DNA from 4 places in the Paenibacillus sp. FSL R5-0345 genome. Region 1 is predicted to be linked to each of the others. Evidence: riboswitches for the same ligand, from Rfam matches in the RefSeq annotation. Region 1 holds a riboswitch; each other region holds the start of a gene.

Region 1 (7,805 bases):
TCCCGTTGTACCGGCCATTGTAGTACGTGTGTAGCCCAGGTCATAAGGGGCATGATGATTTGACGTCATCCCCACCTTCCTCCGGTTTGTCACCGGCAGTCACTCTAGAGTGCCCAACATTACTTGCTGGCAACTAAAGTTAAGGGTTGCGCTCGTTGCGGGACTTAACCCAACATCTCACGACACGAGCTGACGACAACCATGCACCACCTGTCTCCTCTGTCCCGAAGGTCGCCACTATCTCTAGTGGATTCAGAGGGATGTCAAGACCTGGTAAGGTTCTTCGCGTTGCTTCGAATTAAACCACATACTCCACTGCTTGTGCGGGTCCCCGTCAATTCCTTTGAGTTTCAGTCTTGCGACCGTACTCCCCAGGCGGAGTGCTTACTGTGTTAACTTCGGCACCAAGGGTATCGAAACCCCTAACACCTAGCACTCATCGTTTACGGCGTGGACTACCAGGGTATCTAATCCTGTTTGCTCCCCACGCTTTCGCGCCTCAGCGTCAGTTACAGCCCAGAAAGTCGCCTTCGCCACTGGTGTTCCTCCACATATCTACGCATTTCACCGCTACACGTGGAATTCCACTTTCCTCTTCTGTACTCAAGTCACCCAGTTTCCAGTGCGACCTTAGGTTGAGCCCAAGGTTTAAACACCAGACTTAAATGACCGCCTGCGCGCGCTTTACGCCCAATAATTCCGGACAACGCTTGCCCCCTACGTATTACCGCGGCTGCTGGCACGTAGTTAGCCGGGGCTTTCTTCTCAGGTACCGTCACTCCGATAGCAGTTACTCTACCGGACGTTCTTCCCTGGCAACAGAGCTTTACGATCCGAAAACCTTCATCACTCACGCGGCGTTGCTCCGTCAGGCTTTCGCCCATTGCGGAAGATTCCCTACTGCTGCCTCCCGTAGGAGTCTGGGCCGTGTCTCAGTCCCAGTGTGGCCGTTCACCCTCTCAGGTCGGCTACGCATCGTCGCCTTGGTGGGCCGTTACCCCACCAACTAGCTAATGCGCCGCAGGCCCATCCCTCAGTGACAGATTGCTCCGTCTTTCATTCTTTCTTCAGGAGAAAAAAGAAATTATCCGGTATTAGCTACCGTTTCCGGTAGTTATCCCAGTCTAAGGGGCAGGTTGCCTACGTGTTACTCACCCGTCCGCCGCTAAGTTATTTCGAAAGCAAGCTTTCAAAATAACTCCGCTCGACTTGCATGTATTAGGCACGCCGCCAGCGTTCGTCCTGAGCCAGGATCAAACTCTCCAATTAGTATTGAAAAGAGCGATATGCTCATTTTGAAACATCTGACGAGAAAATTAATTCTCTAATTTGGATTTCACTTTCGTGATTTCCTACTCACTCGTTGTTCAGTTTTCAAAGATCAAGTTCTCGTTGGCGCCGTTTAATGTCTCAGCAGCAACTCTTATAATATATCATGTTGTTCTCAGTAATGCAAGCTTTATTTTTCGAAAGCCGTTTATATAACTCTCTCAAACATTGCCTGTACGCTGTCTAACAACGCTTAACTATAATAACCTATCTACTCATAGAAAAGCAACCCCTAATAGAAAAATAAACAACCAGCTTAATTATTAAGCTGGTTGTTTATTTAATAGAGTTATGATTCTAGCGTTTCAAATTAATAGTATTTTGCTGCAGTATACTTACTTGAAGCCTTAATAAAATCCGTATTCTTCTTACTCTTCGCTGCCGATGCATCTACCGTGGTATCAATAGTAACCCATTTCCCATCCATCAATACTTCATTCCATGCATGGTATTGCGTAACGTAGCTAGTATTCCCCATCACCAATTTAGCAGGCACATCTACACTACGCAGCATTGCGGCAAAAAGAGAAGCATAGTCATAGCAGATTCCCTTTTTAGTATTCAAAGTGTTGTTAATGTTCGGAATGTAATCTGTTGTTACATTATTAGCAAGAGAATAATCATATTGCACATTAGCAACTACATAGTTATAGATTGCTTTAACTTTCTCTTCATCTGTTGTTTTACCTTTTGTAAGCTCTTTAGCCTTAACGATTGCTTTATCAGAAGAACTCCATTTCACATTCTGTACGGAGCCCAAATATACGGAATTTGAGTCGTTCATAGTTAAATCTACTACTTCAGAATAGAGAGCCTTATATTTATTACCCGTTGTATTCTCAAGAACAGAAACTTTATAAGTCCCATTCCCTTGTTGCAAAGGGAAGTCCTCAGCTTGTCCAGAAGCATATAAATTGTATGTATAGCTACTGTTATCTTTTGTGATCATCAGCTTAACTCTTTTATCTTTTGGAATATCGTAGTTAATACCGATTACACCTTGAGCCAATTTGGATGTATTCAACCAGTTTGAATCTGCGCTTGCAGCTTGAGCTGTGCTTACTGGAACCGAAGTAATCAGCACGAACAGCGCCACCATCATAAAATAAACCTTTTTCACGGATAAAACTCCTTTCGGTAGCTGGCTGCCATCCTTTCGGGAAGGCCCTTTAGCTTTGCGTCCCTACCTTTCGATAGGTTTGCCGTTATCGTATAAGCTCTATCTGTTCTAATTTCGCTAGACAAATTAACAGAATCAGTCCAAGTAGAAATATGAATCTTAGATTCTTATATATTTTATAAAAACAAAAAAAGCCTCTTCATTCGGTAACTGGCTGCCATCCTTACGGGAAGGCCCTTTAGCTTTGCGTCCCTACCTTTCGATAGGTTTGCCGTTTATCGTGTTTAGCTTTTATAGTCTTATACTACCATATTTATCCTCGTAAACAAGAACAAAATTGCTAGTTTTACTATTATTTTATAGTTATCTCTCTGTATTTCAGTTCTCTTGTCATTTCTCATCAACTATTAGGTAAGCTTAGCATGAACAATCAAACGATGTGTAGGATCTACTAGTGGGTCACACGTAATTAGAGTAAGAATCTTATCCTTGTTATTCCCGTCAAGAACAGACACATCACTGGGAAGTACAACAGAAATATCATAAACCTCGTAATTATATACCTGATCGCTCGTTTTTACCGTGATTACATCCCCAACCACAACTTCATTCAATCTGTTAAACAATCTGCCCGTAGTTCTAGCTCTATGAGCAGCTATTGCGGCGTTCCCGATTTCTCCAAGCGGGGCCGTTTCTTTCATATGGGCCGCAGCATGCTTCATATTTGCTTTTGTTGCTCCTTCTAATACTGGCAGCTTCAGATCAATCTTAGCAATCTCTATTAATGCGATAACTTTGCCGCCCACTTCAATCTCCGGTTCTGGCTTTTCTGTTTCTTGAGGCTGTGCCTGTGCATCTAGAACGGATTCCTCTGCTAGTAGCTGAGTGACCTCGGCATATCTACTCTTCAGATCAGGTGGTGGAGTGCTTTCGATGGTGCTCAGTTCAGCCGTTTCTAATAGCTTCTCCTGCTGCCAGTCGTTATACCATTCGTTAGCTTTTGGATAGAGCATGATAAGGATCCCAGCCAGTATGAGCACATACGAGAATTTACGCATGATTTTCACCTCCGTGGATTGGTTCTACTGCACTTTAGAATACCCATTTACGACTTCCGAAGAAGTTAATGATCACCGTCACAAACGTTACTAATACCTTAGAGATCAACACTTGAATGCCTAGTTTGTCAGTCAACAGATGCATTAGCAACAGCGATATTCCGAGCACTACCAGATTCAGTATGATAAACTTCAGCAACTGAGCCTTATCAAAGCCCTCTTTACTGCCACGATTGTGATCCTTGAAGGTAACTTTTTTATTCAAAATAAAGCTGTTCGCTGTCCCTGCACTATAAGAAATCACCTGTGCCAACGCATATACCATTCCAAGTGAGTTCAGTAATGTGAAGATTACGAAATCAATTAGGGTATTCACCAAACCTACGGCATTAAATTTAAGAAACTGTATAAATGCAGCGCGTAAGTTCTTATCTGACATTATTGTAGTCCTTCCGGCGATCCACTTGTTCCTCGTTAGGATATCCTTTAGTCTCACTTACAATATATAGCGGTCTATCCTTAGACTCGTCATAAATCCGTCCGATATATTCTCCAATTACACCTAACAGCATCAGAACGATACCATTAAAGAGCAAATTGACGCCTACAATGGAAGCCCAACCTGGAACCGTCCATGATGTGAAGAAGATTCTTTGAAATAAGACGAAGAATAAATAGAGAAAGCTAGAAAAGGATAGAAAAAATCCAACATACGTAGCAATTTTAAGTGGTTTATGGGAAAAGGAAGTGATACCATCTAGCGCAAAACGAATCATTTTCTTGAGCGGATACTTGGTTTCACCTGCATAACGCTCTTCCCGCTCATACTCCACCATCGTCTGCTTAAAGCCGACCCAGCTTACCAAACCTCTGACATACCGATTTTTTTCCTTGAGCCCCCGTAAGACATCACATACTTTACGATCAATAAGACGGAAATCGCCTGTATCCGTAGGAATGTCCACACTTGTCATGCTGCTGAGCAGCCGATAAAACAGCTTCGCCGTTACCTTCTTGAACATCGTCTCCCCACGGCGCTTCAGCCGCTTCGCATACACAACATCATAGCCCTCTTTCCACTTCTCGATCATTTGCAAAATGACCTCAGGCGGATCTTGAAGGTCAGCGTCAATAACAACGACCGCTTGACCTTCAGCATAGTCCATGCCAGCTGTAATCGCTACCTGATGTCCGAAATTACGCGAGAAGTCAATTAGCTTGACGCATTCATCTCGATCACTGATCTCCCGAATCATCTGGGCCGAACGATCACGACTTCCGTCATTAACGAAGACTAGCTCATAAGTATCGCCGCATTCGTCCATTACTTTTTTCAAACGTTCGTAAGTAACGCTAATTACTTGCTCCTCATTGAACATGGGTACAATTACACTATATCTGGCTTTCACCTTTATTCCTCCTACAAGCTTTATGGAGCGTTACATCTTCCTATTCTTCCTAATAACGCTTTAAGCATAAACTTATTGTTATAGATTCTTTTTAGAGCTTAGAAAACCCAAGAAGGGAACCAACGCAGCATGTTCTTCACGTAATCACCGCTAACCTGCATCCCTGATAGGACTGGGTAGAACGCGACAAAGAGCAGTAACGCAACAGCCACATAAGCATAACGAACGTAACGAGCCTCAGGAAATTTACTATCTAGTAACTTCATTATATATACAATACCAAGAATCATAAAAGGTACCATAGCAAAATAATGGTAGATAAAGGTTTCTCTCGGGACAAGCATCCACGGAACATATTGTGAGAAAAAGGCGATCCAGATCATATACAGGTTTTTATCTTTGCGTTTCAGCGTAATCCACAGCGTTGCTAGCATTGCAAAAATACCCGTCCACCAGATAAGCGGATTCCCCATAGTCACTATACTGCTGACCTGACCTTCCGGCAATCCTTCACTGCCACTGAAGAACCAGACAGGTCTCTTCATAAATGGCCATTGCCACCAGGAGGATGCAAAAGGATGTGTAGCTACAAGCTGACTGTGGTAGTTGTACATATTCTTTTGAGAATCAATCAAACCTTTAATAGTAAAGCCCTCTGCTGATGCAGATAAACCCGGAACAAAAGATAAACTATAAATAATGACCGGAATGATTACAAAGAACGCAACACAACTAGCTAAAGTAATGATGGTATTCTTCCAGAACGAATTTACAGCTTCACGACAGGTACCTAACAGTTCCTTGTCTTTGATCTTCCCTTCCGCGAGCAACCTCCCCGAAGCTTGGTATTCTCTGTAACGCTCGAAAAGAGAGATAGCTAGCATAATCGCCAGCCCGGCTCCTCCGTACAGTACAATCCACTTGGAGGCGACACCAATTCCGAAGAATAAACCTGACCAGAATAACGGAATCAAAGTTTTTCTTAAAGGTTGCCTGAAGAAATTCATAGTGTAATACCGCTGCATGAAATAAAACATCAGCATGATGAAGAATACTCCGTATACATCGATCGTAGAGATTCTTGTTTGCGTGAAATGCATGAAGTCCAGTGCGAACAATCCTGCCGCAAGTGCTGCGTATTTACTCTTTTTAAACAGACGCAGTGCCATCACATAAATGAGAGGCAGCATGGCAATCCCGAACAATGTTCCAATAATACGCCAACCGAATGGATTGACTCCGAACAATTCCATCCCTACTGCGATCAACAGTTTGCCGAGTGGTGGATGCGTGTTTTCGTAAGGCACAATCCCATGTGTATATTCATAAGCTGTCCGTGCATGGTAGATCTCGTCAAAATAAGTGCTGTTCATAAAGTTTGAATATTCTGGGATGATTGACTGCTCATCAAAAAGATTGGCAGGCTCTCCTCTTTTAGCGACTGCATTAGCATCCGGTGTTACACCAGCAATGGGAAGAGGGACTCTTTCTCCCCCCTGCTCATAAAAGGCCATTTCATTTAAAGTGAAGCCCGGAGAGGTGACGGTAAACTTCACGTATCTTGCTGCAACGTTCAGAGGTTGGCTTTTCCAGATGAAGACATTTCCAACGTCCTCATTTACATCTAGAGGATTGCTCCAGACATCAGGAGTTTCACTGAACTCAAGCTTAAACTTACCGGTACCTACGCCACCGAATATATTCACACGTTCCAATTGTTTACTCTGCCCTAGATCTACATAGAAGCTTTCACCGCTAGCAGCCGGCTCCCACAATGTTTCCGGAGATTTAGTAGATCCAAGATTGTATAAAGCAATCGCCGCGTAAACGGCAGTAATAGCAAGTATACATATCCAATCTATACGCTTAAACTTCATCGTTCAATCTCCCTCCTCTCTGTTGCGGTTTTATTTGCTTGACGATTTTAAGATCTTCTTCGTATTTTTCTTCAAGAGTTGGTGGTGCTGGAAGAGGTTGCACTCCCCCGCGAACATACACATCGTAACCGATGTAGAGCATGTATAGAAGTAAGGTTAGGTTAGCAATAGACGTGACCAGTACGATTCCATCTGCACCTGGGTTTACACCTGCATTTAGATGGGTCAACGTATAAGCTACATTGATATACTGCGTTAAGCTGAACCCAAGGAATAAGGATAAAAAACGGCGATCCCGACTTGCTATATAAGTGAACATACAGAGAATAACAGCAGGGAACATATAACGTTCATGCATTTTGGTGCCAAGCACAAAGACCACTACAATGAGCGCCATACCGATAAAATAGGATTTGGATAGATCTAAGCGATCCTTTTTAAAGGAGAAGAACGCTGCTACAGCCACTGCCACTAAAATAAATATGAAGCCCCATACACGGTAAGTCATGCCCAGCCAGGTTAGGTCAAGGGATGACCACATGGGGTCAGTCAGTGCATATAGATTAAATGCATTCACTGAAGAATAAGGATAGGAAGATAAAGTACTCTTATACAGATTAATAAGGCCAACTAAACCACCGTTATTCCAGAAAAATGGTGCCGCGAGCAATCCGAATATCCCTAATCCGTACAAAGCTCCAAATCCAAGCTGCTTCCAAGCGCGGTGATGATAGAAAGCAAACATCAATACCGGTGTAAAGATTAACGCTTGTGGTTTAATTAAAGTTGCTAATGCAAACATAATCGCGGATTGAACAAACTTTTTGTTCGCAGCCCCATGAATACTGAGCAACAGGAAAATCAAAAAGAACGAATCTGCTTGTCCCCACGCCGCTGAATTAACAAGTACCGCCGGATTAAATAAGAATAATAGCGTTAAGCCAAAAGCGATCCCCGTGCCAAGTTTTTTGCGAGACATTTGATATATGAAGTAACCCAGCACCAAATCAGA
Region 2 (7,805 bases), 850 kb from region 1:
CAATCGCTTGTTCCAGATCTCCAGTGAACAGGTGATCTCCATTCGCGAAATGTAGTTTGGTTCCCCCCCATGTGGCATGGTCAGATCCGTTTCCATTTCCGCCGTCCGTAACGACTAATTTCAGCTCCTTGGCTCCGTTAATATCCAACTCGATGAATTTCTGTGGATCTCTGGAGCCCATGACACCACTATCGAATCTCTTCTCTCCATCCACAAATACTTCAAAGCTCACCGAACCGACAGAACCGTACATTTGTCGATCTACACCCACATAGGAAGTGAAGTAGTCCGCGTTCTTATCGCTTAGATCGTATACAATCGTCGAGTTAGAGTGCGCTCCAATCCCTCTTTCGTAGGACACTATTTGATTGCCCTCGCCTGTTAATCTCAGTGCATTGGCACTAATTGATTTATCCTTCAAAGGTGCAGTATAGCTGTTCTGAGTAGAATTCCAATCATAATCCGTCAGATACGTAAAGTCCGTCATGTCTACTACGGCTATTGTTCTAGTCTTGGTAGTCGTATTTCCATCACTATCGGTTACTGTGTAAGTGATCGGATACTTTCCAGCTCTGCCCCATTTAACTTGATCTTCACCCGTAACCTTTACTTGAGCCGTCAAGTCACCATCTTCTGAATCCGTTGCCGAATAATCTGCACTTACTGCTATTTCCTGTCCTACTTTAGTGGATACAGATTTAGCTATGGTAAGCTCAGGCGTACTATTCAGAATCATAAACTTCGCATCCGCGAAATCGCCGTGATCTGAAGCATTTCCGTTACCTGCATTATCTAACACCAATTTCAATTCATTTACACCCTTTACAGGGATTCGAGCTAATTTAGCTTCCGAGCCAAATTTCATCAGTCCGCTATTATACACTTCTACCCCATCAGCGAAGATTTTGAAGATCACACTAGAGTTGCTTTGCTCTGGGATATTTCGATCAACCCCTACATACGTTTCAAAATATTCGAAATTAGCACCCACCAGATTATACACGATTTCAGAGTTAGCATGCGTTCCTAAGCCCTTCGCAAACTCTTTGGTTACACCATTTACAAGTAGCTTAATCGGGTTGTTAGTACTTGCCTTATCCTTACGAACTACATTATAATCCGTTCTTGCCGACTGCCAAGCTATATCACTCAGGTATTTATTAGCGCTGTACACAACAATTGTTCTAGTCTTTACAGCTGTATTCCCATCCCGATCTGTAACTGACAGTTCGACGTTGTAGGTGCCTGTTTTGCTTGAAGTAAACCCGTTCGGTTTTACTTCAACCGCTCCAATCAAGTTACCATCTTCCGTATCAAAGGCAGTCACATCGGTCAAAGCATCAAATTCACTGTTCAACTTCACGAAAGTTGTCTCTTCCGGCACTGTGATAATCGGTTTGCTTGAAGTATTCGTAAACTTTGCATCCGCCCATACCGTGTGATCTGAAGCATTACCGTCTGTAGCATCTGTGGTAACCAGCTTCACTTCGCGCGCGCCTGTTACTGGTATTCTCACATATCCATGCTCCGTTCCTGCCCGGAAAACATCGCTCGCGAATTTCTTCTCTCCATCTACATACACTTCAAAGGTTGCAGAAGATGGCTTTCCTTTCATCGCTTGATCGATCCCGATGTAGCTTTCAAAGAAGTCATATCCTTTGCCCTCAATATCATAAACAACTTCAGAGTTGGCATGAACACCAATTCCTTTGGCATAAGTCGCAGCTAGCCCTTGTCGAACAAGGGTGATGATTCCACCAGAAACGGCTTTATCTTTCTTTAATTCACCCCAACCAACAACGACTGATTTGGCATTAAGGTCTGAGATATAAGCATAGTCACTCGTTACCGTAACCTGTGTAGTTTTAGTTTCTGTAACCCCTTCGTTCTTCACTTCATATACAACTTCGTAGTCACCTTTTTGTGTTACATCAACGGTATTTGATTTCAGGGTAACATCAGCAGTAATATCGTTGCCTTGATAGTTAGCCGCTTTTACATAGTTCATCGGGTCAAAGGCTTGATTAAGCTTTAATGTAATTTGATCTTCAACAGACAGGGCTGGCTTGAAGGCTTTAACCTGCACTGGTTTCAATGCGTTCAGCTTCTTATCATAACCAACAATCTTGTACGTATAATTGATGCTGCTATCTACGTTCGTGTCCACGAACTGGTCAGTCCCAGTAAAACCAACCAACACATCATTTCGATACACCTCATAACCTAAGAAATCTTTCTTCAGATCCTTATTCATACTAAAGCTTAATGTGTTCGATTTAGCTGTAGCGTTAGGTGTGATATTAACCTTTATGGCAACATTCTTATCTGCTATTCCTGTGCCCTCATAATGAACCACTGAGTTATTTAAATACCATAGCTTTTTCGGTGCTGGATATTTAGCCAGCTTCTCTTTCGTTTCTGGATTCACAGTGAAGCCATGTCTGGCAAAATAGCTGCTTAAATCCAGTCCCAGCACTTCGGAGGAGAACTCTACTAAATACTGTTGCTTGGAATTGTCACCGTTAGGAAGGGATACCTTTCGCTCGCGGTACAGCTTGGTCAGTTCGGTCCAGTAACCCGGGTGCGCCAATTCCAACTGCCAGTAGGCACCGAGCTGTGCAAATAAGCCCTGCTGATTCATAACCACTTTATTTTCTTCGAGGACATATTTATAAATATCACTCTCAAAAGGAATACGAGTATCCATAGAATCCGCATAGACTGACATCAACATAGACACCATATTATTAGTTACTTCACCATATTCCCGTTCACCCATAGCCAAGCGATGCCCAATTTCATGATTCAATCCCCAACCTGGATAGACTTTGTTAAAATCACCCAAAATCGTCGCTACGGTCCCAATTTGTATCCCAGTATGATCTCCCGCGGCATACATTGCACCATAAGGCTGCATCAATCGAATATTTTCACGAATTAGCTTGGCATCATGAATCTCGCTACTGCCATCCAAGCCATAGAAGTCAAAGATCGTCTTCATCCAAGTATCATAGCCGGTTACGGTATTCAGTGGATTGTTTTCTTGTGTAATAAACTTGTTATACGCTTCTGTAGCCGTTCCTGTAAAAATAACATGATCGCTGACCATTTCTACTACATCAATAAGTTTGCGATCTTGAACATTCGGATGTGCTGCCTTATCTTCATCTATTTTTTGTTTGTAGGTGGTTAGGAAGGCTTTGAATTGTTCTGGATCTGTGGTCTTTGTCATCATAGGGATCTTCGTAAGCCCCTCGAACCGGATCAAAGGTGCTTTTCCTTGTTGCTCAGCTGTATATGGATTGACGATATATACTGTACCGCCCTTAGTCACATCATGTGCATAATAACTATTCGTCGCGAACTCAGGAACGGTTATAGTGTTTTTACCAGGACGTAATTGCACGCTTCTAGCCCAAACATTCCAAGCAGCCTCTTGTTGCGAAAATACTATTGCAGGCAATTTATCAGTAGAAGCTGCGTCTACATAAACATTGATCGTATCTCCAGGCATTGCAACGAGTCCCGTAGGTTGGTTGTTCGTACCGAAACCAATTCTCAGGTTTTGCTGTGCATGCTTTTTCATATCTCCACGCTGTTCAGCCTCAATAATGGTGCCTTCGGTTTGAACTTCACCATTTACTAGCTTCTTAGCCAAATCCAATGAGTCTTTAAGGATTGGATAGAGCGGATGTACTTTTGCCGCTTCTTCTAATTCATTGATTGCATTGGCGCTATTATAAGCAGGAACAACCGCACTCATCGTTCCATCTGTGAAAATACCATTCACAGCTTCGCTTACTTTATCCTCTGTATAAAATCTAAATTCAGCCGCAAAAGGTCTGTTAATATTGGCTTTTGTGAACTTGAATTTCAATCTTTTAAACTTCGTAGGCTCGAATTTAAACTCCAGAAAGTCGTTCGTACTAGTCGCGGTTCCGCTAGATACGAGCTGAAAGGTCTCTCCCTTACTCGTCTCTGATGCATAGATTTCAAAAGCTTCTGGGAACCCTTTGCGATTATCTCTAGCCAGGAAAGCCACTCTGTCTAATACTTTGGCCTGTGCTAATTCAAACACGACTTCATTCGTGAAGCTGTCGTCATTATTTTTGTTCGTTTCCCAATGTGTATTAGGCAGATCATCGAGCATGTATTCCGGTTTCGTACCTGGGTAGCTTCCACCATTCACCGTTACTTTTGATACGTTTGAGTTTGGCATTCTGTAAGCTTCGCTATAGGCATTTTCATATGCTGTGCCATACCCCTTTAACTTCGAAACCTTAGCTGCCGTTTCCTCTACTTGATGGTTTTCCAGAAGCACCTTTGCATTCTCTATATCTGCTTGAAACTGCGTGTACAGTGGATGTAACTGCACTTCTTGTTCTAAAGCGGTTAACTTCTCTACCGTATTAAATGCTGCACTAACTTGACTCAAGGTATCATCTGTAAATAAGTTTTTCATCTTTGCCGATATGGCATCTTCTTTGTAAAAAGAAAACTCTGCTGCACTCGCCCAATCTTGGTTAGCTTTTTTGAAGACAAATTTAAGTCTCTTGAAGGCTGTAGGTGCAAACTGAATCTCTACTACGTCACCTGCTCCGCCTTTATATTCTCCAGAGGATATTAGTGTAAAATCGCCTGCATCCGTAGTTGAGCCATAAATATCAAATTCCTGAGCAAACCCCTTACCCTTTGCACCGGATTGTCTTGCAGCGTATACGATTCTATTTAATTCCGTGGACTCATTAAAAACAAAGACAACCTCATTCGTAAACGTTGAGCTATTCGGTTTGCCTGTTTCCCAATGCGTACTCATATCGCCATCAATAGCCTTAGCTATTGGTGAACCTGAGTAGTTGCCACCGTTATTCGTGATGGATTTAATATTTGCAGGATTCATTTTAAAAACATCGTTATAAGCGCTTAGGATAGCCTTTCCATACAGATCAAACGGAATAACTGACGCACTGCTTAATAGCTCAGCTTTGCTTTGTACTACGCTGTTCACTACACTTACCTTACTTACATCACTTGCTAAAGCATAACCTGCCTCGCTCGAAAAACTGGCTATCATGGCTGCTGATGTAGCGATTGCAATCATTTTTTTCATCTTTTCTACCCCCAGATGTAATATGAATCTCTTCTGTACCCAAAAATGGGCACAAAAAAAACTACCCCAAAAGAGTAGCTTGATTGCGTATAAAGTCCATAAAAATTAAGACTTAATTTTTATTAAACTTTAACAAGCATAAACGCCTCGGCGCCCTTCTAAGGACGATACGCGTTTAAGCGAGAAATATAAGACATTAAGTATAGGTGTATAACTTATACTCACTTATATTTTAACAAAAAGCGTAATACACTCTTTGGCAGCTGGCTGACAATAGTTATAATAACCTTAGTCCCTATAGCTTTGCGTCCCTACATTTCCATAGGTTTGCCTATGAAGTTTCGAATACATTACAAAGAGTAACATAACGCTACATCTGATCGCATGATTAATTGGTATGAAATCCGAATAGGTAATTGCAATTAGTTTTTCTGTTCTGATAGATATTTTTTATTAACTATCCCAGACTATGAATGATACTTTAGAACTGCTTAGCGGCTTAATCTCCTAGCCCAAACAAACGCCGAAACCAATTCCACATATCACCCGTGATCGGAATTAACCCGAAACCATGCTCTCCAACAGCGATTACACCATATGCCCATTGTCCAATAGCTATCGCCCCAAACGCCGTATCGCCTATGGCTATCGCTCCCAATGCTTTTTCGGCTATCGCGATCGCTCCCACAGCCACTCCTGCAATCGCAATTGCTCCCGCGGCAAAGCCAAGCCAACTAAGTGCTATCGCTCCGAGCGCTAACCACATCCCCAGTGATATAGCACCTACGGATAGTACACCGACGCTTATTGCACCTATGGATATCAAGCCTATAGCTACATCTCCAATAGCAATTAAACCAACAGCCGTCTTCACTTGTGGCTTGCTTCCGTAACCATACCCCTGACCTGAGTATCGACCCAAATTGCTGCGAATACTTACCACCGGAAATGATGGAGACGGCCATTGATAATCAATTTCCCGTCCACCTAACCCTCTAGAATCCGCCCAGCGCGTGATGTACTTATGCCATTTCATATCCATCCCGTCCCCCTTCTCAATTACCTTAATTATACAACCCCGGGGTTTACCTGTACTCAGACTCTGACCTGAAATCCATCTCATCCTCTAGACGGAGATATGCTCCTTAGGATCACTGTTTGGGAATAGGATCAGGCTTTCCAAATAAATATCCCTGAAACAACTGATAACCACTCTGCTTGAGCCATTCAAAGTCCTCTCTAAACTCCACACCTTCTGCTAAAGGAACGGATTGGATTTCTAAAGCTTTTTCTAAAAATTGTTTAGCTATTTTCTGTTTGTTCAGATCGCTGGACACACCCTGCACATATTTCATATCCAGCTTCATGTAATGGGGTTTAAGCTCCAATAACATCTCGATTGTGCTGAAGCCCTCGCCAACATCATCTAAAGCGTATTCAAATCCCCGATCCTTGTAATATGTCAAAATAGCTTTCAAATGAGCGAGATCATCCACTTTCTCCGTCTCAACAACTTCAAAGACAAAAAGAGACGGATCGACGCCTAATTGATTGGCCAGTTCAACGGTTGATCTTAAGCAGAATTCTGGCGTGTAGATCGACGTTGGGATAAAATTAATAAAGGTTTTTTTATTTAAGGGTGCAGCATATTTTACAGCAGTCATTCTACATAACCGGTCTAAAGCATATAAACGCCCACGATTCCGTGCCGCCGCAAAAATCTCATTAGGATAGATAAGGGACCCATCATCTTTTTTAAATCTGGATAGGAGCTCGTATGCAAAAATCTCTTCCCGTACGTTCACAATCGGTTGGAAGTGACAAGTAACTAAACCCTTAGTTATAACCTCATCAATCCATTCCATATTAAGTACAGTGGGTAATTCGGATAGAGGTCTCCATGTTTGGTCATCTATACGGAATTCAAACTGCTCCGACTCCATATGGTCATTACAGAAATCTAGAAAATCCCGCACCCCAGCCTCCTTAATCGTAATCACATTTTCTTCCACCTTATGTATCGTATTACTTCTACTCAAATGATGAATAACCTTAGGTAAAATCCTTAGATTAAGCTCACCATGAGCCTTGATTTCAAAATTCAGCTCTCTTACTACACAATGATTACATGCCACATTCATAACCCCCTTTAATAATCAATTCTCTGAAAAAGATCCCGGAACTGCTCTTCTCAATCGAAATCCGTATACTCTAGTAAATACGTCGGGTCTAACACGGTGATCTGCTGATGTTGAATATCAATAATCTTTTGCTCCTGCAGATCTTTAAGCACAAGAGTAGCCGTCTCCCTTAATGTTCCGATCATATCCGCGAACTGCTGATGGGTCAATCGAAGATCAATCCTCTGTTTGCCTTGCTCCTCTACTCCGAATCTTTGGTATAGTCTTCTTAGTGTAAATATCGCACGCGCTCTCGCATCATGAAATTTCATTTCATGTAATAACCGATTCGATAAAAATAAACGGTCCATTTGCAACAGCATCAATTGCTCCTTAATCAACGGGTAGCTGGCAAGCATCTGCTCAAATGGCTCACGTTTAATCTCAAATAATACTGTATCGTTCATAGCTACGGCAGATAGCACCCTTACATTGGAGGGATGGATCACTTCCAGATCACCAAAGAAATCGCCTTTTCCAAAAAGATCTACGGTATGCTCTTTCCCCTTCGTAGT
Region 3 (7,805 bases), 280 kb from region 1:
CCGGATCAAGCAGAAGGTACAGGAAGGTATGAATTTAGAGGAGGAAATCACATGGAACGAACCCCAATCAGCAATGAATACCAAGATATAATTTATGCTTCAGCTGGGAATGAACTTCTGGGTGAGATCGATGTAGAAGAGAAGGTTATGGGACATATCCGTGGCATATCAGATCGAAAGCGATCGTTCTCGCTCTCGCTGAAGACGATGAATAAAACAACGGCAATTGCAAGTATGTTAGCCCTGTTCCTGATGATCTCAGTGACAGCTTATGCTGCATCGGAATATATCCAGATTCGTAATAGTGAAGGCGTAGTAAAGGTTCAGCATGTTGCGCCGAATGATTCTGCAGGAGTAGCCTCCTATGATAAATATGCTGCGCAGATTGACACATTAGCTAAACCGGGTGAGCTGATCGCTTATTTGGTGAACAATAAGGCGGGTACAGAAGGCTTGGTGACCGAATTGCAATTTAAGTATAAAGAGCAGCGGATAGGTGCATATTCTGATTTTCTGAAGGAAATCAAACGGACAGATGCGCCGATGCTCCCTGCATTGGCATCAGGGTATGCTTTTAAATATGGGGTTATTAATCCTAATCATCCTACAACGGATGCAGATAAGAAAAGCTCTCTTTATAAAGAGACGTTGCGCGATCTTACTGCTCAGGCAAACCAAGAGAAGGGTAGCAGTAATATATTCATGAAAGCTATACCATGGTCGGAACCAGGCTGGATCAGTGCCATTTATTCGAAGGACAATGCCTTTATAGGTATCTCTGCCACGATCATGCATGGCGGGAAAGTGTTTGTGGAGCAAGAACCTGAGAATCAAGCAGATAAGATTGTAGTGGCAGGTACAGAGGTTATTTATAACAAAGTAGTAAAGAAAGAGGTCAGCTACGATTATTTGAATTGGTATAACGAGAAGCAGGATGCTTATTATACACTCACCAGCTACGGAGATAAGATTCTGACCAAGGAGCAATTATTACAGTTGGCTGGGGAGCTGTTGAAGTAGATTCTTTCGTTTTTGTAGTTTTGTAGTTTTGTATTTGCATGCGCTAAGGTAGTTGTAGAGAATGCAATTAGGGAAGAGGGTATGAGCAGATCAGAAATAAATAGTGTATAAAATACAGTTGAATCGTATGCAAATAAGGTAGCAGGTTGAGTAAGATATATAAAAGAAGGTATCCCTAATGTGAAGCTCTAGGGATACCTTCTTTATATTCTTAAGTTGAAAGATCGATCAGGATCAGCCTTCGAGCAGCAGCGCTTCTGGATCTTCCAGCAATTCCTTCACTTTGACGAGGAAGCTTACCGCTTCGGAGCCGTCAACGATCCGGTGATCGTAGGAGAGGGCGATATACATCATTGGACGGTTAACGGTTCTTTCTTCGTCCAGCGCGATTGGACGCAATTGAATCTTATGCATCCCAAGAATACCTACTTGAGGGGTATTCAGAATCGGAGTGGATAACAGTGAACCGAATACACCGCCGTTTGTGATGGTGAACGTTCCGCCTTGAAGCTCGGAGAGGCTTAGCGTATTCGCACGTGCCTTGGAAGCGAGTTCGCCAATCTGGCGTTCGATTTCCGGGAAGCTGAGGCGATCCGCGTCACGGACAACTGGAACCACCAGACCTTCCTTAGCTGCAACGGCAATACCGATGTCGTAGAATTTCTTAACGACCAGATCTTCACCATCGATTTCAGCATTCAGCAGTGGATACGTCTTCAGCGCACCGATCACGGCTTTGGTGAAGAAGGACATGAAGCCTAGTCCAACTTCATGCTTCTCTTTAAAGGCATCCTTGCGGCGTTTACGGATGTCGAGGATCGCTGTCATATCCACCTCGTTGAAGGTAGTCAGCATAGCTGCGGTTTGCTGCGCTTCTACCAAGCGGCTGGCAATCGTGAGCCGTCTGCGCGACATGCGCTTGCGCTCCACGTTCTTGCCATCCTCCGGCGCGGCTTTGCTCGCTGCCGGCTTCGCTGGCTCCGGCTTGACTTGTGCCGCCGGAGCTACTGGTGCAGCGGCCTGCGGCGCTGCACCATGACCCGACACATCGGCCTGACCAATCCGGCCGATCGGATCACGGGCGCTAACCTCGCCGAGGTCGATGCCGCGCTCCCGTGCCAGCTTGCGTGCGCCCGGCGATGCCAATGCAGTGTGGCTGTCGCCACCTGCAGGGGCTTCGGGCGCTGCTACAGGTGCGGCTGCTGCGCTGCCGCTTGCCGGTGCCGCTTCAGGCGCTTTGCTCTCAGCGGCCTGCGGCTTACTGCCGCTAGCGGCTCCAATGATGCCGATGGCTTCGCCAACGGCTACGTTCTCGCCCGCTTGACGTAGGATGGAGGAGATGACACCCTCCACCTCCGCACTAATTTCCAGATTGACTTTATCTGTCTCTAACTCAGCAAGCACATCGCCTTGACCTACCGTGTCGCCTTCTTTAACCAGCCATTTGTAGATGGTTCCTTCGGATATAGATTCTCCCAGATCGGGTACTAAGATTTCTGACACAGGCCGTTACCTCCCCAAACATAATGGTTTACGCTATTGTGATACCGTCCTCTTAGGAGGACGGTACAGCCGTTTGTACTTGTGAATTTGATTTTAGGGCCTCTGAAACAATTCTACGCTGTTCAAAGCTATGAACATCTGCATAACCACTGGCTGGACTGGAACGTTCAGGACGTCCGATATATCTCACGCTGGTGTTTTGCGGTGCAATGGAGCGTAACCGAGGTTCGGTGTAGCTCCAGCCACCCATATTTTTCGGCTCTTCTTGCACCCAGACAATTTCCTGAAGAGCTGGGAACGAGCTTAGGTGAGCATTCAGTTCACGTTCTGGGAACGGATAGAGTTGCTCTAGGCGAAGTACATGTAGCCAAGACCAATCTTTGTCTGAGGCAGCTTCGAGTTCTGTTTGGATGTCGATAGCTACTTTACCGCTGCAGACTACAAGACGCTTAACCTCACCTGGTTTTTTGCCTAGCAGAGGCTCTGATAACACAGGCTGGAATTGTCCTGAGGCGAGCTCAGTTCCGGCAGAAGCGCTCCGTGTATTACGAATGAGACTCTTCGGTGTCATGATGACTAGCGGTCTTGCATCTTCCTGTCCGCATAACGCCGCTTGGCGCCGCAAGAGATGGAAATACTGGGAGGCGCTCGTCAAGTTGGCAACGGTCCAGTTTTCTTCTGCGGATAATTGCAGGAAGCGTTCCAATCTACCGCTGGAATGCTCAGGTCCCTGTCCTTCGTAACCATGAGGCAGCATGATGACAAGATTGCTGCGCTGCGTCCATTTGGCGCGTCCAGCGGCAATGAATTGGTCAAATATAACTTGACCTGCATTAGCGAAATCGCCATATTGTGCTTCCCAGATCACGAAGGTTTCCGGTGCGAACACGTTATAACCATATTCAAAGCCTAATACCGATGCTTCTGACAGCGGACTGTTGTATACCCCAAAGGAAGCGCGGGAATTACTCAGCTGATGAAGCGGAGAGAACAATTCCCCAGTCTTACTGTCGTGCAGCACTAGATGTCGATGAGCGAAGGTTCCGCGCTGAGCATCCTGGCCGCTCAGGCGAATTGGCGTACCATCTTTTAGAATGGTAGCGAAGGCGAGAGACTCAGCAAGTGCCCAGTCGACCTTCTCACCTTCATTCAGTGCATCCTTACGGCGTTGCAGAATTCGTTCCAGCTTCGGATAGACTTGGAATCCTTCTGGCACAGTCAGCAGTTCACGATTGATCTCCTGCAGACTGGAGATAGATAATGCTGTTGAGCCTGGCGCAGCGTGTTCCGCTTCTAAAGGAATGAAGGCTTTTGGTTCTTTTTTCTTGTGATTGCCTTCCTTCATACTATCATACGCACGTTGCAAAACGCTTTCTGCAGCAGCATTCATCTCTTTAACATCGTCAGCTGTAAGAATCTTTTCACGCTGTAGTCGCTCAGCATAAACCTTGTAGACGGTTGGATGTTTACGCACCTTACTGTAAACAATAGGCTGTGTAGTATCAGGATCATCCATTTCGTTATGACCATGACGGCGGTAGCCGATGAGATCAATCACGAAATCCTTTTTAAATTGGTGGCGATATGCGCTAGCTAAACGGACAGCTGCTACACAGGCTTCCGGATCATCAGCGTTGACATGGACAATCGGGATTTCATACCCTTTGGCGATATCACTGGCATAATGCGTAGAACGGGAGTCTTCACTTTCGGTCGTAAAGCCGATCCGGTTATTAACAATGATATGGATCGTTCCACCATTCTGATAACCTTGAAGTTTGCCGATATTAAGTGTTTCTGCAACAATCCCTTCACCCGGAAAAGCAGCATCGCCATGCATTAGCACTGCTATAGCTTTACTGGTATCAATCTTAGGCAGCCCGGCAGTGCTCCGATCCTCTTGAGCGGCACGAGTGAAACCTTCCACGACAGGATTGACGAATTCCAAGTGACTTGGATTGTTCGCTAGTGTTATTCTTGTGCGTACGGTTTCTCCTTCACGGACAGCGCGGTCTGCACCGAGATGGTATTTCACATCACCCGTCCAGCCATAGTTAATTCCTGTAGAGCCTTCGGAAGGGAAGAGCTCCTTGTTTGGAGAATGATGAAACTCTGAAAATATAATATCATAAGGTTTGCCTAAAATATGTGCGAGAACGTTGAGACGGCCGCGGTGCGCCATACCCATCAGAATATGCTCTGCGCCGTCATGCGCAGCAGCGCGTACGATTTCATCGAGCATAGGCACAAGAGCGTCGTTGCCTTCCAAGCTGAAACGTTTCTGACCCACAAAGGTCTTGTGGAGGAAGGTTTCGAATTGCTCTACTTGAATCAGGCGGTTCAGTAGTTCTTTGCGTTCTGAATTATTTAAAGGTGCTGGTGAGCTAGTGGATTCTGCCTGTCTATTCAGCCATTGCAATTCTTTTTCCTCATGCACATGCCCGAATTCATAGGCGATAGTTTTGGTATATGCCTGACGCATACGCTGAACAGCATCCCATCCGGTATGCACGTCATTCGGTGCATTCTCCCAAATGAGTGTGGCAGGTAATGCGATCAGATCCTCACGGGTCAGCCCATAAGTTTCAAGTTCGAGATATTTAGCCATGGGATTGTGGTCCCGCTCAAGCGGATCAATTTCAGCGGCCATATGGCCATATATACGAATATTAGCGATTAACTTGGAAGCTCTTACTGCTTTTCTAAGCCATTCGGTGTCTCCTGAAATGCGAGGCTGTGGAGCCGGTTCGCTATCCGGTGTTAATGGTGGGGGACCCGAATTTGTAAAAAGTTCACGATAATTATTCTCTACGGTGGTTGGGTCTTTCACAAATTGCTCGTATCTTTCTTGAATGTAGCCTAAATTGGGTCCATAATACTTACTCCAAATGGATTCGTTATAGGGCTCTTTGGCTGCCATGAATACATCCTCCTCAACGGATGAACTCCATACGTGACATTTTGTGTCAATGCTTGTAGGAGCTGTGATGATTGCGGTTTCATTCCTCATCTTATTGTGCTACTTTCCACACATGTAATCAATTCATTCTTTCGTCTAATACGTTCGCAAAATGGTATGGGTTAGCTTGTTCTACTAAATAAAGAGTTGTTCTTTTTTATTACCCATTCTAAAGGCCTACTAAAATGATTCTATTATCCTTAATTTTAACTAAATAGGGAATGGGACATTATTATATTGGCTTATATAATTTTATGAATAAGACGAGTATCGCGATAATAGGACAGGAAATTCTATAAAAGAACTTCTATTTTTTGTTTTTTAATGGAAAAACTAATCAGAAATCGACACACTTTTTCACTTTAGTATAGTATAATGTTATTGCAGTTAGCGTTTTTCATATATTTCAAAGTAGATCCTTTCACGTAAAGGGTCCAGTAAAAGGTAAACTTGCCGAAAGGCAGGGGCACAAAGTCGCGGGTCTAAGGTAGAAATACTATGACAGCCGGATTGCCTGGGGACGTAAAATCTTAGGAGGAGATTTTTTGGACAAGTCCAACCAGGGAAGCAACAGAGAACAGCAGGTCATTGATCTAGACGTAGAGTGGGTCCATTTATTATTAGCAGCTAAGAAGGCTGGCATAAAGGCAGATGAAATTCGTCGCTTCTTTCATGAGAAGACTGTGCAAGCCGTGCAGTAATACATTCAGAGCATTACATATCAAATGAGCACAGCGATAACTCGCTGTGCTTTTTTTCTTTATATAAGAAGCTATAAGTTTCAGATGACACACTGTCCTTATATTCTAGTAGAATATAAAACGCCTTCGCAGTCCATATAGGAGAACGAAGGCGCTTATGCTTGATAGTATGAGTAGAAGAGGATCTTATCAGATCAGATGGAAGGATTAATCCTTCTGATCCAGGCGCCATTTCTGGTAGTCCAGAAACTCCTTGAATTCGCGTTTGCTTATGCCTGAGGCCATAGCTTCCTGCACCAATCGGAACCATTCCGAATCTAAAGGTGATTCCTCAGCATCATTAGGTTCTCCATAGAGCAAAGCGTGGATGGATACCTGAAGCGCGTCGGCGATCTTTTCGATAAATTGGATTGAAGGATTGGATTGGATGTTTCTCTCCACATTGCTAAGATACGACTTAGCAACATCCGCTCTGTCCGCAAGCTCAGATAGGGACAATCCCTTTTCTAGGCGGAGATGCTGGATACGTTGGCCCATATTTTGTGGCACTATGCTGACGCCCCTCCGTAATTTTTGTTATTAGTATAGCAAATATCAATAAATTCGACAAAGATTATTGTAAAGAAAAAAGCAGCATCTACTTATCCGCTTTCCGGAATAAGAATCTGCTGCTCTTCGAATGGAAGACTTATTAGATTATTTAGCGGATCCAGCTGTTTGCTTACCTACGAAATCCCAAGTCAGAGTTAATGAATCTTTTTGGAAGTAGTTTTGCTCTTGGCCGTTATCAACAAATTCGAATTGAACGGTGAAGCTATCATTTGTGCCGGCCTTAATTCCAGATGCTTCGCTAGTACCCCAGATTGCATCAAGTCCAGTGTTTTTTACGAGATCCGGTGTCTGAGTCTTCAAATCGGCCAGGGTAGTTTCCCAAACTACTTTCTCTTCACTACCAGGTAAGATGCCGCTTTTATCTTTATTCACCAGGAATTTAACTTTGATGAATTTTGCCAAATCGTTAGCGCCGTTGTTACCACCTACATCATTAATAGAGGTAGCTGTTTTGAGGAGGATCGAACCGATATCAAGTGTACCGTCATTTTTTAGTTTGAAGTCTCTTTTGATCGTATCGCCTGGCTTCAGATCCTTCAAATCAACGATAACAGAAGGATCAGAGTTCAAATCCAGTGTACCTGCTGCGAATGTAGCGGTGCTTTGTGCAGTGTCGCTAAAGTAAGCGAATGTTCCTCCACCAATCAATGATAAACCCAGTGCTGCAGATGCTACGCCAAGACCCAATGTTTTTTTGATACCCATAATTAAAATTCCTCCTCGGTTTTGTGGTTTTTTTATAAAAGTTATATATTGTAACTTCCGGTTCGTAAGCGGAAGCGGACAATCAACGAATTACTGTATTTCAGTTGGAGGTGGAGAGGTGGGCAGTATAGCCGCATTTTTCTTTTCGAGTGCAGCTACAGCCTTCCATGATGAATACAGGGCATAGAGCAGGAGCATCAAGCCTGGTACGATCATGAGCACAACACTTCCAGCTTTGGAAACTGCGAAATTCATAGCGTAACCTACATAAGGTACGGTGACCCCTGCATACTCAGCTACAACAT
Region 4 (7,805 bases), 2.9 Mb from region 1:
GCTTCTATTGCAAAAACGTGGAAAAATGACTTCTCGCGAGCTGGCCCAAACACTCGAAGTGTCAGAACGAACGGTGTTTAGAGATATGGAAGCATTGAGTGCTTCAGGCATCCCGATTGTAGCTGAACGAGGGCGTGAAGGAGGTTGGATGCTTACAGAAGGGTACCGAACCTCCTTAACAGGTATGAAGCCACAAGAGATTGGTTCACTGCTTCTGTCCACTGACTCATCTATCATGAAAGATCTGGGGATACAGGACGACTTCTCTTCCGCTGTTCTCAAACTGGAGGCTGCTTCCTCTCATCGAACTAGTAACCCAGCAAATTATCTAAGCCAGCGGATCCATATTGACGGTGCCAGTTGGCATCCTTCGGATGAGACTTATCCGTTCCTTTCTGTACTTCAGAGAGCTCTTTGGGAAGACCGTAAAGTAAAAATCACTTATCTCCGGAACGACGAGACAAAAGTCCGGATGATTGAACCTCTTGGGTTAGTTGCAAAACGAGGAGTTTGGTATGTCGTAGCCAATATAGGGGATGAACTGCGAACCTTTCGTGTGTCCAGATTGATAAACGTAGAAGAGACCAATGAGCGGTTTAACAGGCCTGATGAATTTGATTTAAAACATTATTGGGAAGAGTCCACTACAGCCTTCAAAGCAGCACTGCCAAAATATCCGGTAAAATTAAGGGTTAGAACATCTGTCTTAAAAGAATTGCAACGTGAAAGATTCGTTTCTATCCATATGATAGAGCCATCTAGCAATGCAGAGTGGGTGAACGTAGAAGCCGGATTTAATACGATCGAGTCGGCCTGCCGGATAATCCTTTCTTTTAGTCCCTCGGTTATTGTACTTTCACCGCAAGAACTTTTAGAGATGGTAAAGTCTGCTATCGCAAAAATTTCCGCTATTTATGAGGATTTTTGACACGAAATCTAAAGAACTACTCCGAAAAGAAGATTTATGTCAGTTCTTACTATAGACCAATCACCTTTAAATCCCATATAATAACACCAATACATAATATTAATAAGGAGGACATTATACCAATGAACTGGATGCATAAACTTCCGTTAAAACAAAGAATTGTTGCCGGATGTTACCTCGTTGCCGCACTATTTGCCATTCCTGTTTTAGTTACTTTTATGATCTTAGGCAACATTATTTTGGGTATTGTTCTAATCGTCGTTCTTGCTGCTCTAACCTTCCCAGTGGCCCGCTTTATCGAGAGAACGCTTACATCTTCTTTTGATGACATCGCGAATGTATCTCATAGTATTTCAAAAGGGGATTTTACTAGTAGAGCCGACGAGAACGGGTCTATGGGGGACGTAAGCCGTTCCTTTAATACTATGATTGACAAGCTCAAGAAGATTTTGACAGAAGCATCACAAATCACTCGTCAAGTTATGGATGCAAGCCGTGGAATCGAAGATAAGAATCAGAATTTGAAAATTGTCATGGCACAGGTAGCCTCTTCGTCTAACGAGCTAGCTCTTGGTGCAAATGAAATATCTACGGATATCGCTGAAATGACAGAATCCATTAAAGATATTGAGAATAAAGTATCCAATTATACGAACTCAACAAAAGAAATGAACAGACGTTCAATACATACATTAGAGCTAGTTGAACAAGGACGCCAATCCGTTGATACGCAAGCTGAAGGCATGCGTAAAAACATCCAGGCTACTCAAAAAGTAGCTGACACTATCGAAGCCCTTTCTCAAAATGCTCGCGGAATTACGATGATCACAAAGACCATTACTGAGATCGCTGAACAGACCAACCTGTTATCACTAAATGCTTCCATCGAAGCAGCGCGTGCAGGAGAACATGGTCGAGGATTTGCTGTAGTCGCACAGGAGGTTCGCAAGCTCGCTGAAGAATCAACGGCTTCTACGAAGGAAGTCTTTGGCTTGGTTCGGAGCATCGAAACTGATATTAAACAAGCGATTGATAATATCGCTATCAACGAAGAAGTCGTACAGGTACAGAATGAGATGATCACTCAATCTGCTCATATCTTTGCTCAAATCGTGCAAAGTGTACAGTATATTACCGAGCAGATCTCCTCCTTCTCTGCCGAAAGTGATCTTATGTTGGAAAGTGCATTGAAAATCTCAAGTGCAATCGAGAATATCTCTGCGATCACGCAGCAAACCGCTGCCGGCACCGAAGAAGTATCAGCCGCTATGAATGAACAAATTAATGCCCTGCAGTCCGTTGCAGAAGAAACTGAGAAAATGACTCAGGCTGTATTTAATCTACAGAAGACGATCCATATTTTCAAGTTTTAAGTGACGTCCAAATCATATAAACAAATTCAAAAACTGCTCCTAAGCTTAGACTTAGGAGCAGTTTTTTTATATCTATTATTTCATAGGTTCGACAAGACTTTCGTCAAAATTCGAGTTAATTTGCGATAATATATTGACAAAGAGTGTCTAGGAATATATTGTAAAGGAAAATTCTTCTTATAAATTTCTAAATTAATATTGGCAAAATCTTCGAAAGAGGATGACGCAAAACCATGGATCTACAGCCTCATTTTTAATCTGAGGCCATGACTGCCAGGTTGCTGAAAACCAAGACGACTGGACTTTTGTTCAGTCTCTATGGCGATTTATGCTACCAACCTGTGCCCTATTTTAGAGCACAGGTTTTCTAGTGTTTGGTTTTAAAATAACAATCAACTTGTGAGGTGTATTTTTTGAAGACAGTCGCAGATTACATGTCGGAAGCACTACGGAACCTTGGTGTTACCCATTCCTTTGGTATCATCGGTAAATCCATTTGTCCTATCGTTCTTAAAATGGTAGATTACGGTATTGAATTTATTCCTGGAAGACATGAAAGCAGTTCCGGCTTCGAAGCAGCTGGGTATGCGCTGAAAACTGGAAAAATAGGCGTAGCTTTTGGCACTTCCGGTCCTGGTGGAACAAACCTACTAACTGCAGCAGCACATGCTAAGGCCAACAACCTACCTGTCCTATTTATTACTGGCCATCAATCTATTAAAGAGCTTGGAATTCCCCAATGTCAGGACTCTACCTCTTTTCTAGCTGATTTAGCTGATATGTTTAGACCTGCCACCTTATATAGCAAGCTTATTGAACGTGGAGATCACTTTAGCACAATCTTTAATCATGCCATATCCATTGCTTTGAGCGGTAATCGTGGTCCCGTTCACCTTTGTATTCCCTTTGATGTACAAACGGAATTGCTAGAGGAATGTAATATTGTAATCCCTGAACGCGAATCACTGGTCAGCCATGCTAATATCGACCGTGTACTTGATGCTATAAATAACTCAAAGAATCCAATAATTATCGCGGGTAAAGGCGTTAACCGCTCAGGAGCACATAGTGAGCTAATTCAATTAGCAGAAACATTTAATATTCCTGTAGTTACATCTCCAGGTGGTAAAGGAGCTATAGCTTGGGATCATCCACTCTATCACGGTCCAATTGGAGTAGGCGGTTGTACCCATGGGGATGACTTGCTGAATCAAAGTGATCTATTTATCGTTCTCGGGTCACGTTTAAGCGATATGACTATTTGTAATCTTAAAAAGGAAAATCATCCTGCAACATTAATTCAGTTTGATAGCGATCCGACTTTTGTCGGAAAAATATTGTTCTCTAAAACGATTCCAGTGACTGGAGATCTACGTGACAATCTAGTTTGCTATCTCAATAATATTGACACGAACAACATCACAAAACGCGAAGCACCGACAAATTCCGATTATACCGAAGAGCCTCCGATTTTACCAAACCTTTCACTTGCATCGGTCTTGAGTACGATGAGTGATTTGATTCCTTATAACAGCACAGTCTTTGTTGATGATGGAAGTCACGGTTTCCATGCTGCGAAATGGTACAAGGTTAAGAAACCTGGCAGTTTTGTATTCGATGCTTACTTTGCTTGTATGGGTAATTCCATCGGGATGGCAATTGGCGCAAAGGTTGCTGCACCAGAAGAAACGATCTTCTGCATTACAGGAGACGGCTGCTTTATGATGCTAGGCGCAGAGATTAACGCTGCTGTCTGCAAGGATATTCCTGTCATATTCATTGTTGTGAATAATAAACAGCTAGATATGGCTCTAAAAGGTATGGAAAAAACTACAGGACGTATTGACGGAACGATCTACGAAGTCCCTATGGACGCTGTGAAATTCGCAGAATCATTTGGTGCTACGGGTTACAAATGTGAGACAGCTGAGGAGTTCGAAACAGCTATCAAGGACGCTGTTGCCATCAACCGTGTTGCCGTCATTGAACTGCTAACAGACCGTGATGAGGTCCCTCCGACTGCTCATCGTACTTTGAACCTAAATTAGGAGGTCACTTATGAAAGACAATGTAAACAGTGGTCTTAACCACTTCACGAATCTCTCAGGAGACTACGGAGCTAAGGCACTGGCTCCGATTAAAGAACATTTCCCTGATTTGGCTGAATTTATTATGGGAAATGCCTACGGCGATATTTTTCAACGCAACACAATCGAAGCTGACTGGAAGGAAATCGCAGTTATCTCTGCCCTGATTTCGATGGGTCAGTTTGATCAATTGGGTGTTCATTATGTCATGGCTCTTCGTGTGGGAGTTACTGTAGAACAACTCAAAGGGATTCTATTACACTTAGTACCCGCAATAGGGGCACCTAGAATCATTACCGCTTTTAATATCCTTCTCGAAACGATTGAAGAAATAAAGTAACTATATGCCGGATGGCAAAATGTAGCATTTGTTATTGAATATTAAATATTGCAACACAAAAAGCGGCAGGCCAAGGATAATCCTTAGCTTGCCGCTTTTTGTGTTAATCTGTGATGGGGACTTTAGGACTCACTGGCAAAGGACAAACCTTTCTCCGTGAGCGCACGCCGTAATTGATTAAGTGCCTTAGGTCCCATCCCGTGTAACTGCAGAAGCTCTGACTCAGTGAGCTTACTGATTTGGTGAATCTCTGTATACCCAGCACCATGGAGTGCTCGAAGCGCAGGCTTGGCCAATCCAGTCGGAAGATCTGATTCTGATCCGCCAAGCATTCCTGCAGGATCAGTTTCTATATTTCTGTTCTTAGACATATGCATCTCCCTGATCACTGATATCCTTCATGTTTCTCCCAGCCCATGGTACGCGCTACAGCGTCTTTCCAGGCGCTGTAACGATGTTCACGCTCATCCATACCCATTACAGGTGAAAAGACCCTCTCCGCTTTATTGAAGCTTTCCAGCTGTTCTCTTGTCCAGACCCCAGAGGTTAATCCAGCCAAAAGCGCTGCTCCCAGCGCAGTCGTCTCCGCATATGTAGTTCGAGTAACTTCACTACCGAGGATATCAGACTGGAACTGCATCAGCAAATCATTACGAACAGCTCCACCATCTACACGAAGGCCGGTTAATGGCATGCCCGCATCTTTTTCCATAGCCCCTATTACGTCTCTAGACTGAAATGCTAATGACTCTAACGTTGCCCGTACCAAATGTCCCGAGGTTGTGCCTCTAGTTAGACCGAATACGGCTCCACGTGCGTACATATCCCAATAAGGTGCACCGAGTCCAGTGAAAGCTGGTACGACGACAACCCCTTCACTGTCCTCAACTTCCCGTGCTTTGTCTTCTGAGCCTGCCGGCTCCGTTATGAGTCCCAGCCCCTCCTGAAGCCATTGTACAGCCGCTCCGGCTACAAATACACTGCCCTCGAGCGCATAATAGAGTTCCTCTCCCATTCCCCAGGCCACAGTGGTCAACAGACCATGACTGGAGACAACGGCTTCCGTGCCTGTATTCATCAGAATAAAGCATCCAGTTCCATAGGTGTTTTTGGCACTGCCGGGTTCAAGACAAGTATGCCCAAACAAAGCAGCCTGTTGATCTCCCAATACAGAGTGAATAGGGATTTCTGCACCGAACCACTGTGCATCTGCTGCACCAAATTCACTACCGGACATTCTCACTTCTGGCAGGATGGAGTGTGGTACTCGAAGCTCATCCATTAGCTCTTCATCCCAGCAGCGTTTATGGAGATTATATAGCATCGTACGTGATGCGTTAGTTACGTCAGTGGCATGTATAGCTCCGCCAGTAAGCTTCCAGATTAACCAACTGTCCACCGTCCCAGCCAATAACTCGCCATTATTCGCACGCTCTCGGGCGCCTTCCACATGATCAAGAATCCAGGAGAATTTGGTTGCAGAAAAATAAGCATCCACAACGAGTCCCGTCTTGCTAGCAATAAGTCCCTCTAACCCCTTACTCTTGATCTCTTCACATAGCTCTGCAGTACGTCTGTCCTGCCATACAATCGCAGGATAAATCGGCTTACCTGTTGCTCTATCCCAGATTAGGGCCGTTTCCCTCTGATTCGTAATACCGATAGAAAATATTTCCTGAGGCGCAATCCCGCTCCGAGTAATCGCCTCTCTTGCAGCTGCAAGCTGTGACGCCCAAATTTGCTCTGGGTCATGCTCCACCCAGCCAGGGCGGGGGAAAGATTGTTCAACCTCATATTGTCCTTGTGAGACCATTCTAGCGTCCTTATCGAACAATATGGCTCGTGAACTGGTAGTCCCTTGGTCTAAAGATAAAATCATTTGATGGCCTCCCAAGCATAAACAATGAGATATGTTCCACGATGAACAAGATTAATGTGTTCGTTTCAACAAAAAGCACCTCTGCTGTCAGAGGCGCTATCACACATTGTGTTTGGAATTACTGTTTTTCGACAGGAAGTCTTAGGGTAAAGGTAGTACTCTCACCCAATTTACTGGAAGCTGTAATGGTTCCATGATGCGACTCAACAATATTTTTAACAATCGCAAGCCCAAGTCCCGTTCCACCTGACTCTCCACGTACACGTGCCTTATCGGCTTTGTAGAAACGGTCAAATATATACGGCAGGTCTTCCTGAGGAATACCGACGCCTTCATCCTGAATTTTAATTTCAAAATAGCGACGTCCTTCTAAGACACAAGTTCCTGTATGAACTGTGATCTTCTTACCGCCCTGTGTATGACGAAAAGCATTATCGAGCAAGTTCGTTAAGACCTGCTCCAACTTATCTTCATCCGCAGCCTTAAGAACAAGGACATCGCTCTCTTTGTTTAGCTGCAGATGAATATCACGCTCTTTAGCACGTACGGAAAATTTACGGTACACACGTTCAAGCAGTTCATTCATATCTACCTCTGCCTTCAACATATCCGTGTGTCCGGCTTCCATTCGCGCAAGGTCGAGTAAATCCTTTACAAGACGTCCCATACGGAGTGATTCATCATGAATGACCTGAATCAGTTCACTGCTTTCCTCTGGTGAAGTAGCCATGCCGTCAAGTAAAGCCTCACTATAACCTTGCATCATCGATAATGGCGTCCGAATCTCATGAGAGACGTTCGCCACGAAGTCACGGCGCATTTTTTCGAGTCGTACTTCTTCAGTCACATCACGCAGAACAGCAACCACTCCACGAATGCTACCCTCAGAATATAAAGGTGCCATATGGACGGACCACACGCCCTGCCGGACATGTACATTAGAACGCTCATCGCCGCCTTGTTTCAACGTGCTCAAAAATAAAGGACGAAGGGGAGGTGGAACATTACTCTCAGCCGTTTCCGAATGAGGTTCAATATCACTCTCTTGTTCCCACTCTAAATCGCTCCAGCTCTCAAGAAGCGATTGACCATGCGGATTGGTCAGAATTATCTGGCCTAGGGTGTCAAAGGTGATTACAGCATCACTCATGCTGCGTAATACACTGGATAGATGACCCTTCTCATGGTGCAGACTGCG

Evidence for each region. Region 1 has a riboswitch for cyclic di-GMP ahead of R50345_RS03065 (transglutaminase-like domain-containing protein). Riboswitches for the same ligand answer to the same signal wherever they lie in the genome.
Region 2: it holds a riboswitch for cyclic di-GMP, as region 1 does, so the genes downstream of both, R50345_RS29150 (NPCBM/NEW2 domain-containing protein) here and R50345_RS03065 (transglutaminase-like domain-containing protein) in region 1, are expected to answer to the same signal.
Region 3: it holds a riboswitch for cyclic di-GMP, as region 1 does, so the genes downstream of both, R50345_RS31070 (anti-repressor SinI family protein) here and R50345_RS03065 (transglutaminase-like domain-containing protein) in region 1, are expected to answer to the same signal.
Region 4: it holds a riboswitch for cyclic di-GMP, as region 1 does, so the genes downstream of both, R50345_RS20415 (thiamine pyrophosphate-binding protein) here and R50345_RS03065 (transglutaminase-like domain-containing protein) in region 1, are expected to answer to the same signal.

What each region holds. Positions count from the first base shown of each region.
Region 1 covers NZ_CP009281.1:671,221-679,025, reverse strand. Annotated here, with positions in the region: rRNA gene R50345_RS03070 (16S ribosomal RNA) at 1-1,269, opposite strand, end outside; gene R50345_RS03065 (transglutaminase-like domain-containing protein) at 1,640-2,449, opposite strand; cyclic di-GMP riboswitch class I at 2,463-2,543, opposite strand; cyclic di-GMP riboswitch class I at 2,652-2,732, opposite strand; gene R50345_RS03060 (class D sortase) at 2,857-3,507, opposite strand; gene R50345_RS03055 (GtrA family protein) at 3,542-3,946, opposite strand; gene R50345_RS03050 (glycosyltransferase family 2 protein) at 3,936-4,916, opposite strand; gene R50345_RS31790 (phospholipid carrier-dependent glycosyltransferase) at 5,015-6,793, opposite strand; gene R50345_RS31785 (glycosyltransferase 87 family protein) at 6,783-7,805, opposite strand, start outside.
Region 2 covers NZ_CP009281.1:6,605,692-6,613,496, forward strand. Annotated here, with positions in the region: gene R50345_RS29150 (NPCBM/NEW2 domain-containing protein) at 1-5,110, opposite strand, end outside; cyclic di-GMP riboswitch class I at 5,366-5,452, opposite strand; gene R50345_RS29155 (hypothetical protein) at 5,610-6,146, opposite strand; gene R50345_RS29160 (EAL domain-containing protein) at 6,262-7,251, opposite strand; gene R50345_RS29165 (Crp/Fnr family transcriptional regulator) at 7,302-7,805, opposite strand, start outside.
Region 3 covers NZ_CP009281.1:386,566-394,370, forward strand. Annotated here, with positions in the region: gene R50345_RS01725 (RNA polymerase sigma factor) at 1-91, shown strand, start outside; gene R50345_RS01730 (hypothetical protein) at 52-1,020, shown strand; gene odhB (2-oxoglutarate dehydrogenase complex dihydrolipoyllysine-residue succinyltransferase) at 1,255-2,523, opposite strand; gene R50345_RS01740 (2-oxoglutarate dehydrogenase E1 component) at 2,576-5,443, opposite strand; cyclic di-GMP riboswitch class I at 5,916-6,000, shown strand; gene R50345_RS31070 (anti-repressor SinI family protein) at 6,028-6,183, shown strand; gene R50345_RS01745 (helix-turn-helix domain-containing protein) at 6,391-6,720, opposite strand; gene R50345_RS01750 (TasA family protein) at 6,880-7,500, opposite strand; gene sipW (signal peptidase I SipW) at 7,591-7,805, opposite strand, start outside.
Region 4 covers NZ_CP009281.1:4,583,679-4,591,483, forward strand. Annotated here, with positions in the region: gene R50345_RS20405 (helix-turn-helix transcriptional regulator) at 1-928, shown strand, start outside; gene R50345_RS20410 (methyl-accepting chemotaxis protein) at 1,051-2,301, shown strand; cyclic di-GMP riboswitch class I at 2,492-2,587, shown strand; gene R50345_RS20415 (thiamine pyrophosphate-binding protein) at 2,706-4,349, shown strand; gene R50345_RS20420 (carboxymuconolactone decarboxylase family protein) at 4,360-4,728, shown strand; gene R50345_RS20425 (helix-hairpin-helix domain-containing protein) at 4,851-5,099, opposite strand; gene glpK (glycerol kinase GlpK) at 5,114-6,607, opposite strand; gene R50345_RS20435 (ATP-binding protein) at 6,726-7,805, opposite strand, start outside.